DNA from 2 places in the Bradyrhizobium sp. DN3 genome. Region 1 is predicted to be linked to the other one. Evidence: riboswitches for the same ligand, from Rfam matches in the RefSeq annotation. Region 1 holds a riboswitch; the other holds the start of a gene.
What was found. Region 1 has a riboswitch for glycine ahead of AAE027_RS37015 (D-amino acid dehydrogenase). Riboswitches for the same ligand answer to the same signal wherever they lie in the genome.
Positions count from the first base shown of each region.

Region 2: it holds a riboswitch for glycine, as region 1 does, so the genes downstream of both, gcvT (glycine cleavage system aminomethyltransferase GcvT) here and AAE027_RS37015 (D-amino acid dehydrogenase) in region 1, are expected to answer to the same signal.

Region 1 is NZ_JAULLN010000045.1:22,861-32,054, reverse strand. Features, by position in the region: gene AAE027_RS37025 (MFS transporter) at 1-311, shown strand, start outside; partial or broken gene AAE027_RS37020 (alanine dehydrogenase) at 561-1,163, opposite strand; glycine riboswitch at 1,567-1,664, shown strand; glycine riboswitch at 1,667-1,756, shown strand; gene AAE027_RS37015 (D-amino acid dehydrogenase) at 1,818-3,053, shown strand; gene AAE027_RS37010 (Lrp/AsnC family transcriptional regulator) at 3,352-3,828, opposite strand; gene istA (IS21 family transposase) at 4,498-6,036, shown strand; gene istB (IS21-like element helper ATPase IstB) at 6,048-6,791, shown strand; gene AAE027_RS36995 (Lrp/AsnC family transcriptional regulator) at 8,002-8,478, shown strand; gene AAE027_RS36990 (class I SAM-dependent methyltransferase) at 8,980-9,194, opposite strand, start outside.
Region 2 is NZ_JAULLN010000017.1:71,335-80,528, reverse strand. Features, by position in the region: gene alaS (alanine--tRNA ligase) at 1-1,120, opposite strand, end outside; glycine riboswitch at 1,356-1,444, shown strand; gene gcvT (glycine cleavage system aminomethyltransferase GcvT) at 1,609-2,757, shown strand; gene gcvH (glycine cleavage system protein GcvH) at 2,768-3,136, shown strand; gene gcvP (aminomethyl-transferring glycine dehydrogenase) at 3,312-6,179, shown strand; gene AAE027_RS24155 (hypothetical protein) at 6,335-7,309, opposite strand; gene AAE027_RS24150 (hypothetical protein) at 7,366-8,361, opposite strand; gene AAE027_RS24145 (hypothetical protein) at 8,372-9,194, opposite strand, start outside.

The DNA of each region.
Region 1 (9,194 bases):
TTCGGCAGCGCAACGGCGCCTACGGCTGGTCGATTGCGCGGGATATTGCCGATCCCGAATTGTGGACCGAGCGTTATCACTGCCCGACCTGGCTCGACTACTTGCGACAGCGCAACCGCTCCACCCGATCGGAGCGCGCAATGGAACATCAGGCGACTGCCTTTCACGTGGGCCCAGCCCCGGTGCGAGTTCGCCGCATGCTGGAGCGACCTTTCGGCTCAGTACGCTGGAAGGACGACACGCCCGATAAAGCCATGAACGAACTGTTGCTCGGGTGCAAGCGCGGCGGGGCCGGCATTAGTCCTTTATAAGATAGGCATAAAGTTAGTGCTGGCTAAGACGAGCCGCCACGAGGGCATGATGTGGACGCTATTCATGAGCGTCTGCCGTCCGCGTTGCTAAACAACTCATCGGGTCGAAAAAACGGCCACTCAGAAGGAGTGGCCCCGAAGTCTGAGAGGAACGCCCATGAGAGCCTCTGGGATCAGGCTTCGGCCTGATCGATTGGTGAGAATGGTAGGCCGAGACTCTCGGCGACAGCCCTGTAGGTCAGCCGCTCCCAGTTCGCGAAGCCGGGGTATCGAACGGTCGAGGATTACGACCTCGGCCCCCAAAACGAGCCGCCATCCGTGCCGCAAGTGTCCCGACAACGCCGCCCGATCACCGCGATACGTGCCGGCTGGACACCCGGCACGCCGCCGATCAAAGCCCCCGTCCGCCTGCATACCGTTTCAGGGCCGCACCGGCTGGTTCAATCGCAAGCATGCCCGCGACCTCACTCATCGGTGCAAGCAGCGGAAGACCGCCATGCGCATCAGCGATGGCAGTGCACCCGGACTTCATCAGTCCCTTGGCCTGCTCCGGGCCTGGCGCCGAGTGAAGATAGGTAAACAGGGCCTGGTTCTCTCGCAGTTGCGTCCATTCAGACGGCTGCGGCTCCTTGACCTATACAATCATCTCGCTTGACGCGAACACCTCCCGAGCAAGTCCGCGATCGTTGCACCGGCCTTCCGGTAATTGGCATCTGTGGCACCAATTGCAGCGCCGGCATTTGTTTCAACCAGCACGCTGTGGCCGGCGGCCACGTACTTGCGGACTGCTCCAGGAGTCAGGCCCACGCGGTACTCACGCGTCTTAATTTCATTGGGAACACCGACCTTCATCTGCAATCTCCCTGCTGAATCCGTTTCTAGTCGGAAGGGCGGTTCGAATATCCAGGCAAGGAAGGCAGATCGTGCAGAAATTCATCTAAATTTTGGGATCAAGCGCAGGATTCCGATCAAGCCGATCCTGCGGATGAATAGATCTGTGAATGTGCTGAGAGAGACACACGCTGTGCATTCGTCGGATGCATGGTTACCGCACCCAGCGTTGACAGTGAATTTATCCCGTAAACCAGGGCGAGTGCCAGACTGCTCGAGCGTAGTTCCGCCGCTCTTTGCCGGCGCAGTATGGGTTTCGATTCTGATGCATGACATCTCATTGCACATTGCAGTTTTTTCGTCACGTTCATGATGCCCGACTTCTTGACACGGCGCGGCACGCCTGGAATGATGTAATGTCTGTTGATGGTGTGCGGGAGAGTGCGATGGGCCGGCAGGCGCATCGCCGCCGACGGAGCAACTCCCCAAGGAAACTCTCAGGCCCAGCACTGTACACCGAGGACAATCTGGAGAGAGGTGCCAGTTGGCGCCCACCGAAGGGGACCGCTATCAACCAGGACAGCGGACGAAGCTCTCAGGTGCACGGACAGATTTGGGGACGGAGTTATGGCGATGCCATTTCACCGTTCATTCATCCTTGTCCTGGAGCACACGATGAGCACGATTATCATTATTGGATCCGGTATCACCGGAGTTACGACTGCCTATGCTCTGGCCGCGCGTGGCTATTCGGTTACGGTCTTTGACCGCCAGCGTTATCCCGCGATGGATACTTCGTTTGCCAATGGCGGCCAATTATCGGCAAGCAATGCCGAGGTCTGGAACAACCCCACAACCATCATGAAGGGCCTGAGATGGATGCTGCGCAGGGACGCGCCGCTACTTCTGAACCCGAGTCCGAGTTTTCACAAATATACCTGGTTGGCAGAGTTCATAGGGCAGACTCGCCATTACCGTCGCAATACAATCGAGACGACAAAGCTCGCGATAGCCGCTCGGCAGCATCTATTTGAACTTGCCGATCGGGAAGGCATCACATTTGACCTGGAGCGGCGGGGAATCTTGCACGTCTACTCCAACAAAGCCGAATTCGATGCAGCTTCTCATGTGAACAAGCTGCTGCGAGAGGGCGGGCTTGATCGGCACCCCGTGACGCCCACCGAGATGCGCACGATAGAACCCGCACTACAAGGCGACCACTATGGCGGGTTCTTCACCCCCTCTGACTCAACTGGCGATATTCACAAGTTCACGCGTGGTCTCGCTGCGGCCTGCGAGCGAAAAGGGGTGCGTTTTGTTTTCGGGGCAGAGGTCAGCGATATACGAGCCGATTCGGAAGGTGTGCTCATACGCTGGCAAGAAGGGCCGTCGAGGAATGAATTAAGGAATCAAAGAGCAGTGATTTGTGCTGGGGTCGGCAGCCGGCGGATTGCTTCAATGCTTGGGGACCGCGTAAATATCTATCCCGTCAAGGGATATTCCATCACCGTGAATCTGGCGGACGAAGCAAGCCAGAAGGCTGCGCCTCGTGTCAGCCTTCTGGATGAGGCCGCCAAGATCGTTACCAGCCGGTTGGGACAGGATCGCTTCCGTATCGCGGGGACGGCTGAATTGAATGGCGAGAACCGCGACATCCGTGCGGACCGAGTTAGACCTCTCCTGAATTGGGTGGAGCAATTGTTTCCTTGTGTCTGCACCGCGCAGGTGGTGCCGTGGGCTGGCTTGCGTCCCATGACACCTAGCATGATGCCCAGGGTTGGCCGGGGCAAGAGGCCGAACATCTTCTACAACACTGGCCATGGTCATCTCGGTTGGACATTATCGGCTGCAACGGCTGAGATGGTCGCCGACGCCATCATGACGCACGACGGCGCTGCTCATCGCGAATAGTCCGTGGTTTGATTTGTGGTAGGGCTTACCGGTCGGCGAGACCATGCTCCCGGCGACGAGCCGGGAGCATATCGCTGCTTTGCTGCTCGGCTTCCGATGAGGGCCGCAGTAGGTTTGCTTGGCAGCACATTCGAAGGTGAGTTGCTTGTGAGCTTTGGGGACTTCTACTCAGTAAAGCCTACTCGGCAGGCAGAACACCTTAGCGCCGGCGAAGAGGACGAACCGACGTACCATTTCTTATGGCCGCCGGACTGTCGTCACCCATCGCTCTGCTGGCCTTGTGGCAGAAGTGCTGGTGTCAATTCTCGCACGGAACCTCAATTGGAACGCCAAACCCCGCTTTGACGCGGTCCAATATCACCATTGTCTTAAAGCCCTTCACGTCGGAGTTCTCATAAAAAAATCGCTGAGTGAACCTGTCATAATCTTCCATACTCCGCGCGGAAATGTAGAGAACAAAATCAGGTTCGCCAGTGACGGAACAGCCACTGACGATTTCAGGAGACGATTTGATGGCCTTCTTGAACCTGTCGATTATGTCCGGGCTGTCCCGCTCCAAGTTGACAAATACAAGCATTTGAATGGGTCTTCCTACCGCCTTTGGCGAAACGATAGAGACATCGCCCTCAATGATGCCTTCCGAACGAAGCCTCTTCAATCGTCGCTGACACGCGGTCGCAGAAAGCCCCGCCAGTTCACCGATCATGTCCGAGGTCAGACGGTTGTTCTTCTGCACGATTTCGAGAATACGGGCGTCTATTCGATCATATTGCATCTGGGCTCCCCTCCCGGTAGATTCCATCGCAAAATGGTTGCTCAATGCAGGAAATTATCCGAACAGCAGCAAACTGCGATGTAAATCTGTTTGTGACATTATCCTGAACGCCTAGCGCGTTCAACAATGACCACGTGAAACTTTCATTTGCGTGCTGCGCCAGACAGCCGTGGTTCGGTCGCCCGGGCCTGGGTGACTGGGTTTTCGGCAGCGTGAGTTGACGCTCTGCGGTCGACAGTTCCTGGGATGCCTAGTGGACGGCCTCGGCGAGCTTGATCAGCCGATCAAAGCGAACTTGGCGCAGCCAAGCTTCAAAGCCGTCGGCCAGTCGTCCTTCTAATTTAGTCGCACGAGGGGCGCTGTCTTGCGCTGCGGCCGCGGATCTCTTTCTGGATTGCACAGATGGGGCAATCTGCGGGAAGTGCGTAGCAGTGCATCAATGTCGCCGCGATCGGCAAGTTTTAGATGCTGATTCCGCTTGATGTCGCCCAGCATTCCGGAATGATCTCGCCCACCGTTCCGATTTGATTTCGCCCACCATTCCGAGATGATCTCGCCCACCATTCCGGGATGATGTCGCCCGGGGTGACGAGGCCTCTTCTGGCTCCGATACGGTCCCGCCTTTCGGCTTTGCGAAGGGGGACCTGGATGCCGATGGAGAGGCTTGCGATGCGCCACGTGCGCGAAGTGATCAAATTGAAGTCGGCTGGGATGCCGACCCGCGAGATTGCGCGGCGGTTGGGGACGGCGCCTTCGACGGTGCGGTTGACGATCCGTCGTTTTGAGGCGGCGGGGCTGACCTGGCCGTTGTCTGACGACATCACCAACACTGATCTGGAGGCCCGGCTGTTCGCCAGCGCCGGTGCGGGTTTCGGCACGCGGCGGGGCCATCGCCGGCAGGCGGAGCCGGACTGGGCGGCGGTGCACCGCGAGCTCCGGCGCAAGCACGTGACGCTGTCGATCCTGTGGGAGGAGTACATCGCGGGCGAGCCCGGCAGGTATCGCTATTCGCGTTTCTGCGAGCTCTACCGCGCCTGGGAAGGCCGGCTGTCGGTGACGATGCGCCAGTCGCATGCGGCCGGCGACAAGCTGTTCGTCGACTATGCCGGCGACGGCGTCCCGGTGGTGATCGACCGGCGCACCGGCGAGCGGCGCAGTGCGCAGATTTTCGTCGCGGTGCTCGGCGCATCGAGCTTCACCTACGCGCAGGCGACCTGGACGCAGGGGCTCGCCGATTGGATCAGCGGCCACGTCGGCGCCTTCGAGGCGATCGGCGGCGTACCGGCGCTGCTGGTGCCGGACAACACCAAAGTCGCTGTGATCAAAGCCTGTCTCTACGATCCCAGGATCAATCGCAGCTATGCCGACATGGCGGCGCATTACGGCACCGCCATTCTGCCGGCCAGGCCGCGACGGCCGCGGGACAAGGCCAAGGTCGAGCAGGCGGTCCTGATGGTCGAACGCTGGCTGCTCGGGCGGCTGCGCCACCGCACCTTCCACAGCCTCGCCGACGTCAACGCGGCGATCGCCGAGTTGATGATCCGGCTCAACGAGGAGCGACCGATTAGGCGGCTCGGTGTCACCCGCCGCAAGCTGCTGGAGGAGATCGACCGGCCAGCGCTGAAGGCCCTGCCGGAGAACCCTTACGAGTTCGCCGAGTGGCGGATCTGCCGGGTCAGCATCGATTATCACGTGGAGGTCGAGGCGCATTATTACAGCGTTCCGCATCGCTTCGTCCGCGCCGAGGTGGAGGTGCGCTTCACGGCTCGCACCGTCGAGATCTTCCACAAGGGTGAGCGGATCGCCGCGCATCAGCGCATGAGCGGCAACCACAAGCACACGACCGTGCCGGAGCACATGGCCTCCAGTCATCGGCGCTACGCTGGCTGGACCATCGAGCGCATCCGTAAGGACGCAGCCTCGATCGGGCCGGCCACCGCGGCGCTGTGCGACCTGATCCTCGACGAGCGCGCGCATCCGGAACAGGGCTTCCGCGCCTGTCTCGGCATCATCCGGCTCGCCCGATCCTACGGGCACGAGCGGCTCGATGCCGCCGCCATGCGGGCGATCGATATTGGCGCGCGCACCTACGGCTCGGTCAAATCGATCCTTGCCAACAATCTCGATCGGCGTCCTTCACCCAAGCGCTCCGCGGACGACGCGCCGATCCTTCATCCCAACATCCGCGGGCCGCGCTACTACAATTAGGAGATCACATCTTGCTCACGCATCCGACCCTCGATCAACTCTACGCGCTCGGCCTGCATGGCATGGCCAAGGCCTTCGCCGACATCGAAGCCGGCGGCGAGGCCGCAAGCCTCGGCCACGCCGAATGGCTTGCGCTGCTGCTCGAACGCGAAGCGTCATTGCGACGCGACAAGCGGCTGTCGAAGCGGCTGCAATACGCCAAGCTGCGCCAGGAGGCCTGCGTCGAAGACATCGACTACCGCACTCCACGCGGCCTCGACCGCAGCCTGCTGACGATGCTGGTCGAAGGCCGCTGGATCGATGACCACGCTAACCTGCTGATCTGCGGGCCCTCCGGCGTCGGTAAGAGCTGGCTCGCCTCAGCGCTCGGCAACAAGGCCTGCCGCGACAATCGCTCCGTGCTCTACCAGCGCGTCCCGCGGCTGTTCACCGATCTCGCTTTGGCGCGCGGCGACGGCCGCCACTCCCGCCTGCTGCGCGCGCTTGGCCGCGTCGATCTCCTCATCTTCGACGACTGGGGCCTCGAGCCGCTCGACGCCGCCGCCCGCCACGACCTCCTGGAGATCCTCGAGGACCGCTACGGCCGCCGCTCCACCATCGTCACCAGCCAGCTCCCGGTCGATCAATGGCACGCGCTGATCGGCGATCCCACCTACGCCGACGCCGTCCTCGACCGCCTGGTCCATAACGCCCACCGGATCGATCTTAACGGCGAAAGCATGCGGCGAACCCGCAAACCCGACCGAAAGGCTTGAGCCTGTGACGCTGTGGACATGCCGCTACGCTTGGACAACGCAAGAGCGTTGCCCACATGCCCACAGCAGGAGCAACAGAAAAACCAACCCGTCGAGCCGCGATTCAAGATTGACCACGCGGCTTCGCCGATGCCAGAAACCAGACAGCCAGAACGCCTCGCGCCCCGGGCGACATCAAATCGGAATGGTGGGCGAGATCATCTCGGAATCCTGGGCGAGATCAAATCGGTACACCCGGGCGAGATCATCGGAATCAGCATTTTAGATAAGCACTGCAATCCATCCATGGGTGGCGGAGTAATTCTCCGGCATTGAAGTGACGGTCGAATCGCCGCCCTCCTTTCTGCAGGATCAAACTTGGAGAACCTGTCAGGATGCTAGATTTGCGTCGCCAACGTTGCCGATCGGTGCAATCGTGCGGCAACCTAACGTCGGGCGAACGACAGTCAGGGCCTACAATGCCAAAGTTCTTTGGATCCGATGTGTACAGAAGGCGAGCACCAAGACCGGGCATCATTGATCACCTCGAAGCCCATTTGCACGAACGACTGGCCACACATCCAGCTTTTACAGCGCGCGGCTGTGGCGTGAGCTCAACGAATGCGGTTTGACCGAGCGGCTACTGAAGCGTCCGTGATCGCGTACGCGAAATGCGGACTTCGCGGCTGGCGGGCATCGAAGTGCGTTTTGAAATGCCACAGGGGAGCAGGCGCAAGTCGACGTGGCCATGTTCGAGGTGAGAGCCGCCCCGCCCTCTTCGTAATCGGGACACGAACACTGCACGGAGTGCTCGGCTGCGCCACCGATTGGCGACCTTTGTGCCTGAAGCAGACTTCGGCCGCCCGCCGTATCAACGTTAGCCCGATCGCTCGGCTGTCGCGACGGAGCTGCAAGGAGCTACGTCCAATTATTCCCCAAGTAGCGGGATCGACCACAGCGCCTCCTTGTTCGCTCGCAATCCAGCTCCACGACTAAGCAGCCCTCCGCAGCAAAATCACAACGCCGCTGATGCCTTGTAGCGGGACGATCGAATGTGCACGTTTGTGTCGAATGGTTTTGATATTATTGAACTCCGACGCGGCCTGCTGTTGAAATTGCTATAGTTATTAGCATACTGCTGAAGACAACTTTGCGTCGCAGTTCCATCGAGAGGATTTCCTGCGTATTCCAGGACTTTTGCGATGAAATTCATCGGAAGGGAAAAAGCCATATGCAATACGATCGACTAGACGCCTGCATTCTCGAAGTCGTGCAACAGAACAACCGACTAACCTCCGAGGTGATCGGCGAGATGGTGGGGCTTTCTGCAACCGCGTGTCAGCGACGACTGAAGAGGCTTCGTTCGAAAGGCATCATTGAGAGCGATGTCTCTATCGTTTCACCGAAGGCGGTAGGAAGACCCATTCAAATGCTTGTGCTGGTGACGTTGGAGCGGGAGCGGTCGGATATAATCGATAAGTTCAAGAAGGCTATCAAGTCGTCAGTTGATGTCGTCAATGGATTTTACGTCACCGGCGAGGCTGATTTTGTCGTATATATTTCCGCGCGCAACATGGATGATTATGAGCAGTTCACTCGGCAGTTCTTCTATCAGAATTCGGACATCAAGGGCTTCAAGACGATGGTGATATTGGACCGCGTGAAAGCGGGCTTTGCCGTTCCGATTGAGGTTCCGAGCGAAAATTAACACTGCTGCTTACCTCGGTCCTGGAGATGTACATTTTTTCGTTCTCACCCGCGGGAAAGCCCGCAATACGCGTCGATCTTTTAACCGGCTGGAACAGGACGTTCGCAGCCTTTCCAGCAAGACCATAGCCGCTCTGGTGCGCGCCGAGGCTCGCTGGAAGCCGCTATCAGTTTAACAAGATCCTATATATCTAGGCGTGTTCGATCGTGTTGACGGGCGGCGGCGTTGCCGAGATCGCGTTGTCGTTCTTTGCGGTCGGCCGCGCGGTTTCACTTTACCATTCCAGACAGCTGCCGCGCCCGCATACGCACATCATCGCCGCGGCGCCTTCGGCTTGTAGCCGCCCATCTGGCCTGGCTCTACGCTGCCGGTTTCATCGACCCGCTTCATCCAGCCGATGGCCGTGCTGATTGCGACCCCAAACTGCTTGGCTGCCTGATTGCGGGATACCCTCCTCAAGTCTGATCGCATTTCCCCGACATGGCACAAGTCGAGGAAAATTTAGACTGCACGTCCAACGACGACCCGACTGCCTCCTGCGGGCCAGCGGACGCCCGCGAGCGCCATGCGAACCTCAACTTCCAGTACACTGCGAAACAGCCTGTTGATGGCAGGATTTAGCCTGAACTCGTAAATGTCTTCAATCGCGCTCGCCTTACCGAGCTTCAGGCGTCTCGCCATCATCAGCGGCAAGAGCAACGAGGTGAAAGATGATG
Region 2 (9,194 bases), on a different contig from region 1:
TCTTTTCGTCGAGGATGGCGAGGCCGCGCGCGAGAGTCTTGCGGAAGCGGGTCTCTTCCAGCCGCAGCGTTTCCTCGATCAGATTCTCCGCGCGCATCAGCTCGGGGTAAGCCTGGCCCATCTCGCGCACCAGCGCCCAGACCAGCCGGTGCATCAGCGGCTCTTTCGCGCCAAGCAGCTGCGCATGGCGCATCGCGCGGCGCATGATCCGGCGCAGCACATAGCCGCGGCCCTCGTTCGAGGGCAGCACGCCGTCGGCGACGAGGAAGGCGGAGGAGCGCAAATGGTCGGCGATGACGCGGAACGACGCCACTGTCTGCTCGCTCGGCCCGGCGCCGAGCGCGGAGGCCGTCGCATCGATCAGATTGCGGAACAGGTCGGTCTCGAACACGCTCTCGACGCCCTGGAGGATGCAGGCCATGCGCTCCAGGCCCATGCCGGTGTCGATCGAGGGACGCGGCAAGCCTACGCGCTCCTCCTTCGTCACCTGCTCGTACTGCATGAACACGAGATTCCAGAATTCGAGGAAGCGGTCGCCATCCTCTTCCGGAGAGCCTGGAGGCCCGCCCCAGATGTGCTCGCCGCGGTCGATGAAGATCTCCGAGCACGGGCCGCACGGGCCGGTGTCGCCCATCGCCCAGAAATTGTCCGAGGTCGGGATTCGGATGATGCGGTCATCGGAGAAGCCGGCGATCTTCTTCCACAGGCCGGCCGCCTCGTCGTCGGTGTGATAGACGGTGACGAGCAGCTTGTCCTTCTTCAGCCCGAACTCGGCAGTGATCAGCTTCCAGGCGAGCTCGATCGCGCGCTCCTTGAAATAGTCGCCGAACGAGAAGTTGCCGAGCATCTCGAAGAAGGTGAGATGGCGCGCGGTGTAGCCGACATTGTCGAGATCGTTGTGCTTGCCGCCGGCGCGCACGCATTTCTGCGACGTGGTGGCGCGCTGATAGAGCCGCTTCTCGACGCCGGTGAAGACGTTCTTGAATTGCACCATGCCGGCATTGGTGAACATCAGCGTCGGGTCGTTGCGCGGCACCAGTGGCGAGGACGGCACGATCTCGTGGCCGTTCTCGGCAAAGAAGTTCAGAAAGGTCGACCTGATCTCGTTGACGCCGCTCATGTTCATCCAATCGAGTGTGCCTGGACCCGCGCTTCCCGCCATAAAAACCGGACGTTAAGGCTGATATCTGCGGGCCAAAGCGCTTTTAGACAAGGCCAGCTTCGCTGTCCAGAAACTGTGCAAGCAGATCAGTGGGTTGCCGCAGGCGCGCAATCCCGTAGCAATCCCGGTTGAAAGGCGAAGCCGCCGCGTTGACAGGCTTGGCCGCCCTGTGGTCTTTACCTATCTATATCGTACGGCCACGTCGGGAGAGACCGGCACTGGTGCCGGCGCCGAAGGAGCAACCGCCCCGGAAACTCTCAGGCAAAAGGACCGCGTGGCTTTGACGACATCTGGAAAGAGGCGCCGACGGGCAATTACCTTTTAAAAGGGGGTGGCCCGGACCAGCGTCCGCCGACGGGATAATACTCTCAGGCACAGCGACAGATGGGGCTTCGACTGGTTGCTCCCGGGGAATCGTCCCCGGGGAACCGCCGAGGGCCCCTGTGATGCTTCCACCCGACGACCACGCCCCCCTCAGACGAACGCCCCTTTACGACCTTCATGTGTCGCTTGGCGGCAAGATGGTGCCGTTCGCGGGCTATGACATGCCCGTGCAATACCCCGCGGGCGTCCTGAAGGAACATCTCCATACCCGCGCCTCTGCCGGCCTGTTCGACGTCTCCCACATGGGCCAGATCGCACTTCGGCCAAAGTCCGGCAGGGTCGAGGACGCCGCCCGCGCGCTGGAGCGGCTGGTGCCGCAGGATATCGTGGCGATTGCACCAGGACGGCAGCGCTACGCCCAGTTCACCAATGCGGATGGCGGCATCCTCGACGATCTGATGGTCGCCAATTTCGGCGATCACCTGTTCCTGGTCGTCAATGCCGCCTGCAAGGACGCGGACGAGGCGCATCTGCGCGCGCATCTCTCCGGCGACTGTGTCGTCGATTCGCTTGCCGACCGCGCGCTGATCGCGCTCCAGGGCCCGAAGGCGGAATCGGCGCTGGCGAAAATGTGTGCAGTGGCGCCCTCCATGACATTCATGGACGCCGGTCCTCACGAGGTCGCCGGCCTGCCCTGTTTCGTCTCGCGCTCGGGCTATACCGGCGAGGACGGGTTCGAGATTTCCGTTCCCGCTGGCGATGCCGAGCGTCTCGCCAAGACGCTGCTCGAAAACCCCGACGTGATGCCGATCGGCCTTGGCGCCCGCGACAGCTTGCGGCTGGAAGCCGGCCTCTGCCTCTACGGCCACGACATCGACACCACCACCACGCCCGTCGAGGCCGCGCTGGAATGGTCGGTGCAGAAGAGCCGCCGCACTGGCGGCGCGCGCGCCGGCGGCTTCCCCGGCGCCGAGAAGATTCTCGCTCATTTCAACCACGGTGCGTCCCGCCGCCGGGTCGGCCTGCGCGCCGAAGGGCGCGCGCCGGTGCGCGAGGGCGCGCTGCTGTTTGCGGATGCGACGGTGGGCGAGCCGATCGGCAAGGTCACATCGGGCGGCTTCGGCCCGAGCCTGAATGCACCGGTGGCGATGGGCTATGTGCCCACGAGCCAGAGCGCGCTCGGCACCAAGCTGTTCGCCGAGGTGCGCGGCCAGCGCCTGCCCCTGCAGGTCGCCGCCATGCCCTTCGTCAAAAACACCTACAAACGCTGAGGATTCGACAATGACCACGATGCTGTACACCTCCGACCATGAATGGCTCGCCATCGAGGGCGACGTCGCCACCGTCGGGATCACCGACTACGCGCAGCAGCAGCTCGGCGACGTCGTGTTCGTCGAACTGCCCAAGCTCGGCCGCGTGCTGAAGAAGGCGGAAGCTGCCGCCGTCGTGGAATCCGTCAAGGCCGCCTCCGACGTCTATGCCCCGGTCTCGGGCGAAGTGCTCGAGATCAATCCCGCACTCGCCGCCGAGCCGGCGCTGGTGAACTCGGATGCGCAAGGCGCCGCCTGGTTCTTCAAGATCAAGATCGCCGACAAAAGCGAGCTCGGCGGCCTCATGGATGAAGCTGCGTACAAGGCACATACGGCGTGAGATGAAGCGAACTGTAACCTCATTCTCGATGTCATCGTCCGCGAAGGCGGACGATCCAGTACGCCGCGGCTTCTCGGGTCAAGCACGAACGGCCGCGTTTACTGGATGCCCCGCCCCAGTGCGCAAGCGCGCACAAGGCGGGCATGACAGCGAAATTTAAAGCGAGGACCCAATGATGACCGCGCACCGCAAATCCAATGGCGAGGCCGCCGCCAGCTTCGTTCGCCGCCACATCGGCCCCTCGGCAGGCGACATCACCGCGATGCTCGAGGCCGTCAGCGCCAAGAGCGTCGACGCGCTGATGGCGGAGACGCTGCCGGCCTCGATCCGGCAGGCCGCCCCGCTCGATCTCGGCAAGCCGCTGAGTGAAACCGAGGCGATTGCGCATATGGCCGAGCTGGCGCGGCAGAACCAGGTCTTCACCTCGCTGATCGGCCAAGGCTATTCCGGCACGATCCTGCCCGCTGTGATCCAGCGCAACATCCTCGAAAATCCGGCCTGGTACACGGCGTATACGCCCTATCAGCCCGAGATCAGCCAGGGCCGCCTGGAAGCGCTGCTCAACTTCCAGACCATGATCTGCGATCTCACCGGTCTCGACGTCGCCAACGCTTCGCTGCTGGATGAGGCGACGGCGGCGGCCGAGGCCATGGCGCTCGCCGAGCGGCACTCGCAGGTGAAGGCAAAGGCGTTCTTCGTCGACAAGGACGTGCATCCGCAGACGCTCGCGGTGATGCGCACCCGCGCCGAGCCGCTGGGCTGGAGCCTGATCGTCGGCGACCCCCTCACCGATCTCGACAAGAGTGACGTGCTTGGTGCGCTGCTGCAATATCCGGGCTCTTCGGGCGCGGTGCGGAACTTGCGGCCCGCGATTGCGGCGCTGAACGCCAAGGGCGCACTGGCGATCGTTGCCGCTGATCTGCTGGCACTGACGCTGCTGGCCTCGCCCGGCGAGCTGGGTGCCGACATCGCGATCGGCTCGGCGCAGCGCTTTGGCGTTCCCATGGGCTATGGCGGACCGCACGCGGCCTATATGGCGGTGCGCGATGCGCTGAAGCGCTTGCTGCCCGGCCGCATCGTCGGCCTCTCCGTGGATTCGCGTGGGATGCCTGCCTATCGCCTCGCGCTGCAGACCCGCGAGCAGCACATCCGCCGCGAGAAGGCGACCTCCAACATCTGCACCGCGCAGGTGTTGCTAGCCGTGATCGCCTCGATGTATGCGGTCTATCACGGCCCCGAGGGCCTGACGCAGATCGCACGCAACGTCCACCGCCGCGCCGCGGTGCTCGCCGCGGGCCTGCGCAAGCTCGGCTTTGCGCTCCAGTCGGACAGCTTCTTCGACACGCTCAGCGTCGATGCCGGCGCCAAGCGCGTCGAGATCGTCGCGCGCGCCGCTGCCGAGAAGATCAATCTTGGAATCGGTGATAGCGGCTTGCGCATCGCGCTCGACGAGACCACGACGCCCGCGACGGTGGAAGCGGTCTGGCGCGCCTTCGGCGGCACACTCGCCTACGCCGAGATCGACGCCGAGACGCGCGAGGCGCTGCCGGACGAGTTGAAGCGCACCACCGCGTTCCTCACCCATCCGGTGTTCCACGCGCATCGCTCGGAGACCGAGATGCTGCGCTACATGCGCAAGCTCAGTGATCGCGACCTCGCGCTCGACCGCGCCATGATTCCGCTCGGCTCCTGCACTATGAAGCTGAATGCGACCACCGAGATGATGCCGCTGACTTGGCCGGAGTTTGCGACGCTGCATCCGTTCGCTCCGCGCGAGCAGGCCGCCGGCTATCACGCGCTGTTCGCGCGACTGGAAAAGTGGCTGTGCGACATCACCGGCTATGACGCGATCTCGCTGCAGCCGAACTCGGGCGCGCAGGGCGAATACGCCGGGCTGCTCGCAATCCGTGGCTATCACGCGTCGCGCGGACAGAGCCAGCGCAAGATCTGCCTGATCCCCTCCTCCGCCCATGGCACCAACCCGGCTTCGGCCGCGATGGTCGGCATGGACGTGGTGGTGGTCGCCTGCGAGAAGAATGGCGACGTCGACGTCAATGATCTCCGCGCCAAGGCGGAGAAGCATTCCAACGATCTCGCCGCGGTCATGATCACCTATCCCTCGACCCACGGCGTGTTCGAGGAGCATATCCGTGAGATCTGCGACATCGTGCACGGCCATGGCGGCCAAGTGTACCTCGACGGCGCCAACCTCAACGCACAGGTCGGCCTTAGCAGGCCCGGCGAATACGGCGCCGACGTCAGCCACCTCAATTTGCACAAGACCTTCTGCATCCCGCATGGCGGCGGCGGCCCCGGCATGGGCCCGATCGGCGTTAGAGCGCATCTCGCCCCGTTCCTCCCCGGCCATCCCGCAACAAAGGCGGACGCCCCGGTCGGTCCCGTGTCGGCCGCGCCGTTCGGCTCGGCCTCGATCCTCACCATCTCCTACATCTACATCTTGATGATGGGCGGTGAAGGATTGAAGCGTGCGACCGAAATCGCGATCCTCAACGCGAACTACATTGCGGCCCGTCTCGACCCGCATTTCGCGGTGCTCTACAAGAATGCGAAGGGCCGCGTTGCGCATGAATGCATCGTCGACCCCCGTCCGCTGAAGACGACGAGCGGCGTCACCGTTGATGACATCGCCAAGCGCCTGATCGACTACGGCTTCCATGCGCCCACCATGAGCTTCCCGGTGCCGGGAACTCTGATGATCGAACCGACCGAGTCGGAATCGAAGGCCGAGCTGGACCGGTTCTGCGACGCCATGATCGCGATCCGGAAAGAAATCGCCGAGGTCGAAGCCGGCCGCTTCAAGATCGAGGCCTCGCCCTTGCGCCACGCTCCGCACACCGTGCACGACATCGCGGATGATGCGTGGAATCGTGCCTACACCCGCGCCGAAGGCTGCTTCCCCGACGGCGTCTCGCGTACCGACAAATATTGGAGCCCGGTCGGCCGTGTCGACAATGTCTATGGCGATCGTAACCTGGTGTGCTCCTGCCCGCCGGTGAGCGATTACGCCGAAGCCGCGGAGTAAGACGCGACGGAGGTCTCGTAGGGTGGGCAAAGCGGCTTGTCCGCCGTAGCTCGAAGAGCGAAGGCGGAAGCGTGCCCACCACCTTGCCTTTATTGAAATATGGTGGGCACGGCGCTTGCGCGCCTTTGCCCACCCTACGGCACTGAACGCGACCTCTAAGGCCCAACCAACAATCGGCTTTCGCGATCCCAACGCCAGAGACGTTCATTGGTCAGTTCAGTACCGCCCCACCAACGTTTGATCGTGTTGTGACGCCACATGTCGTCTTCGCGCGCGAGAAGTGAACGCCCGAGTTCAGTCAGCGTGACTTTCCACTCACTCTTGCCGAAATAGCGGGCCTCGTTGTCGAACGCCGGATCGCCCAACAAGACCGGCGGCGCCGAATGTTCCGCCAGTTCGAGCAAGGCATAGCGCGCGTCGTTTCCGTCGAATACATCGCGAAGGCACCTGGCATCGCAGACGCGCCTCGGGTCGGTGTGCCCTTCGTTCACAAAATCCAGCAGATCCATTTCAGTTGCACCGAGTCCCGTCACGCTGTCCGGAAGCTCTTCAAGCATCGCAATGAGCGCCGATCGAAGTCTCGGCAGGACCATCAGATCCGTCATCAGCAGATCGAAACAGGGTGCCGGCGTCGACGCCCGATAGGCCCGCCAGGCGCGGCTTGCCGTCATCAAATGATTGTCGACCACCTTGAAGGCCGGCAGCTTCCATTTTGCGACCGATTGCGGAGCATAGTTCGCAACAATGTCATCCGTATGCACCAAGCTCAGCTTCGTCGTGATCTCCTTGTAGGGGCGAAGAAGGTCGAGCAGCCAGACGAGCACAAGCTGATCATTGGGCAGGGGATCGACCCATACTTCGATTGAGTCGAACTTCGCACACAGCTCGAAGAAACCGATATCGCGCGTGCCGAAACCTTCCAGCGAGCCGCGACAAACGTCGTCGAGCCAATGATCGCCTGGATTACGGTGCTTTTCCGATCGCCGCTCCAGCCCCATCAAAAGTTGCTCCTCGGAAGGTAATTTCCCCGAGACGAAGCGTAGACAGAATCCGAGCGCGATGTTCGCAGCACCCGATTGGCGAAGCGTGTTTGCCGCAAGATCGTTCGTGGCCAGGATCAGATGTGACACGGTCGCCTCTCAAATTGATACGTAATACAGGGGCACTTTTGAGCAACACGCACGCGTTACACCGGCGCAACCAACAAGCGGGTTTGCGAATCCCAGCGCCACAATCGTTCATTGGTGAGAAGCGTACCGCCCCACCAGCGCCGAATCGGGTTGTCGCGGCGGAAATCCTCGCCTGCCAGCACCGCCTTCCCCAGATCTGTAAGCGACAAGCGGGATTGCTTGTATCGTGCGTGACGGAGAGCATCGTCATGCATGTCGAGCGAGAATGGCCCCTCGTCCAGCCCGGACACAGCCGGCACTGGACATCGCGCGAGCCCATCAAGCAGCGCGCCCACTTCCCAGTAGTCGAATATGCGACGCTCGTTGGGCTTCTGATGGCCTGGGAAGACATCGAAGGGCTGCACGTTGCCTGGTGCGATCAACTCAAGAATCCGCATCTCAGTGGCTCCGAGACCAGTGGCAACGCTCGGAAGCTCTTCGAGCAGGTCAACGGCGCCCCACTCAAGCTGCGGAAGCAAACTCAAATCCGTTTTGAGAAGGCCGAACCAGTCCTGCGGCGTCGGCGCACGATAAGCCCGCCACGCACGAGCTGCCAGTTCAAGGTGATCAGGCGTGAGCTCAACAATCGGCGGGTTCAGCTTGGCAAGCCGCTCCAGATCGACACAACCAACGGCAATGTCCAGCTGACGCATCACGAGTTTGGAAACCGCCGCTCTTTCATTGCCGCAATGGTCGAGCAGCCAGAGCAGAATCAATTGCGCATTCGGCTCTGGCCCCATCCACAATTCGGCCGAGTCGCATTCCGATAGCAGTTCGATCAGTCCACGGTCTTTCACTCCCGACCCTTCGAGACGCCAGGACGGCGTGTCGTCCAACCAATGAAGACCGCAAGGCTGCGTCGTGCGCGGCGCAAAGAAAGCACCCAATTCCTCCTCGGATGGCAGCGGCCCCCAGATGAGCCGACGCTCGATCGCGATGACGAGATCGGCAAGATCCGCGCGTAGCAGAGCGCCGGCAGCGGACGAGTCTGTTGTCACGATGAGCCGCGTCATGCTCGCAGCCTCACGGCTTCGCCAAGCCAGGGCCGTAGCGCCACAGCCGATCGTTGGTCAGATGCGTGCCGCCCCACCAGCGATCAATCGGATTGTATCGGCTAAAATCTTCCTGATGGGCCAGGACAGCTTTACCGAACTCGGTCAGCGAAAGGCGGCTGCGTAGATAGACTTCATGCCGAGCCCTCAAATTCTTAAGGTCGATTGTGCGCAGTTCGTCGCCCAAACCGGCCACTGCTGGCCTCGGGCCGAGCGCGAGCCCCTCAAGCAACGAGCCCAACTCAAATTCTCCGAACACGAACGTGCGCCGATGCGAGCGCAGGTGAAACAACCCATTCGGGTTCGCAAATCCTCTGGAAAGAAGCTCCAGAAATCGCATCTCCGTCGCACCAAGCCCTGTCGAAGGTGACGGCAGTTCTGCCACCAGATTGAGCAAAGCCGGCCGCAGCATCAACAAAGCGCTCAGATCGCTGTGAAGAAGATCGATGCATGGCTCCGGCGTCGGTGCACGATAGGCCTGCCATGTCATTCTGGCAGTTTCAAACTCCCTTGAGGTGACCGCGAAGGCTGGAATATGCGATGCGGACTTTCCCAATTCTTCGCCCCTCATCATGATCAGATCATCCGTCACCAAGCGCAGTTTGAGCTTTCGCGCCGGCCAGGCATGAGAGCTGAGGTAATCCAGCAACCAAATCAGCTGCAGCTGATCTACCGGACTCGGGTCGAACCAGAGTTCGATCACGTCGTACAGTTCGCAAAGATCGACAAAGGACAGATCTTTTTGGTCCCTGACGGCGTGAGGCCAATGGATGCCCCAATCTGACCAGTGGTCA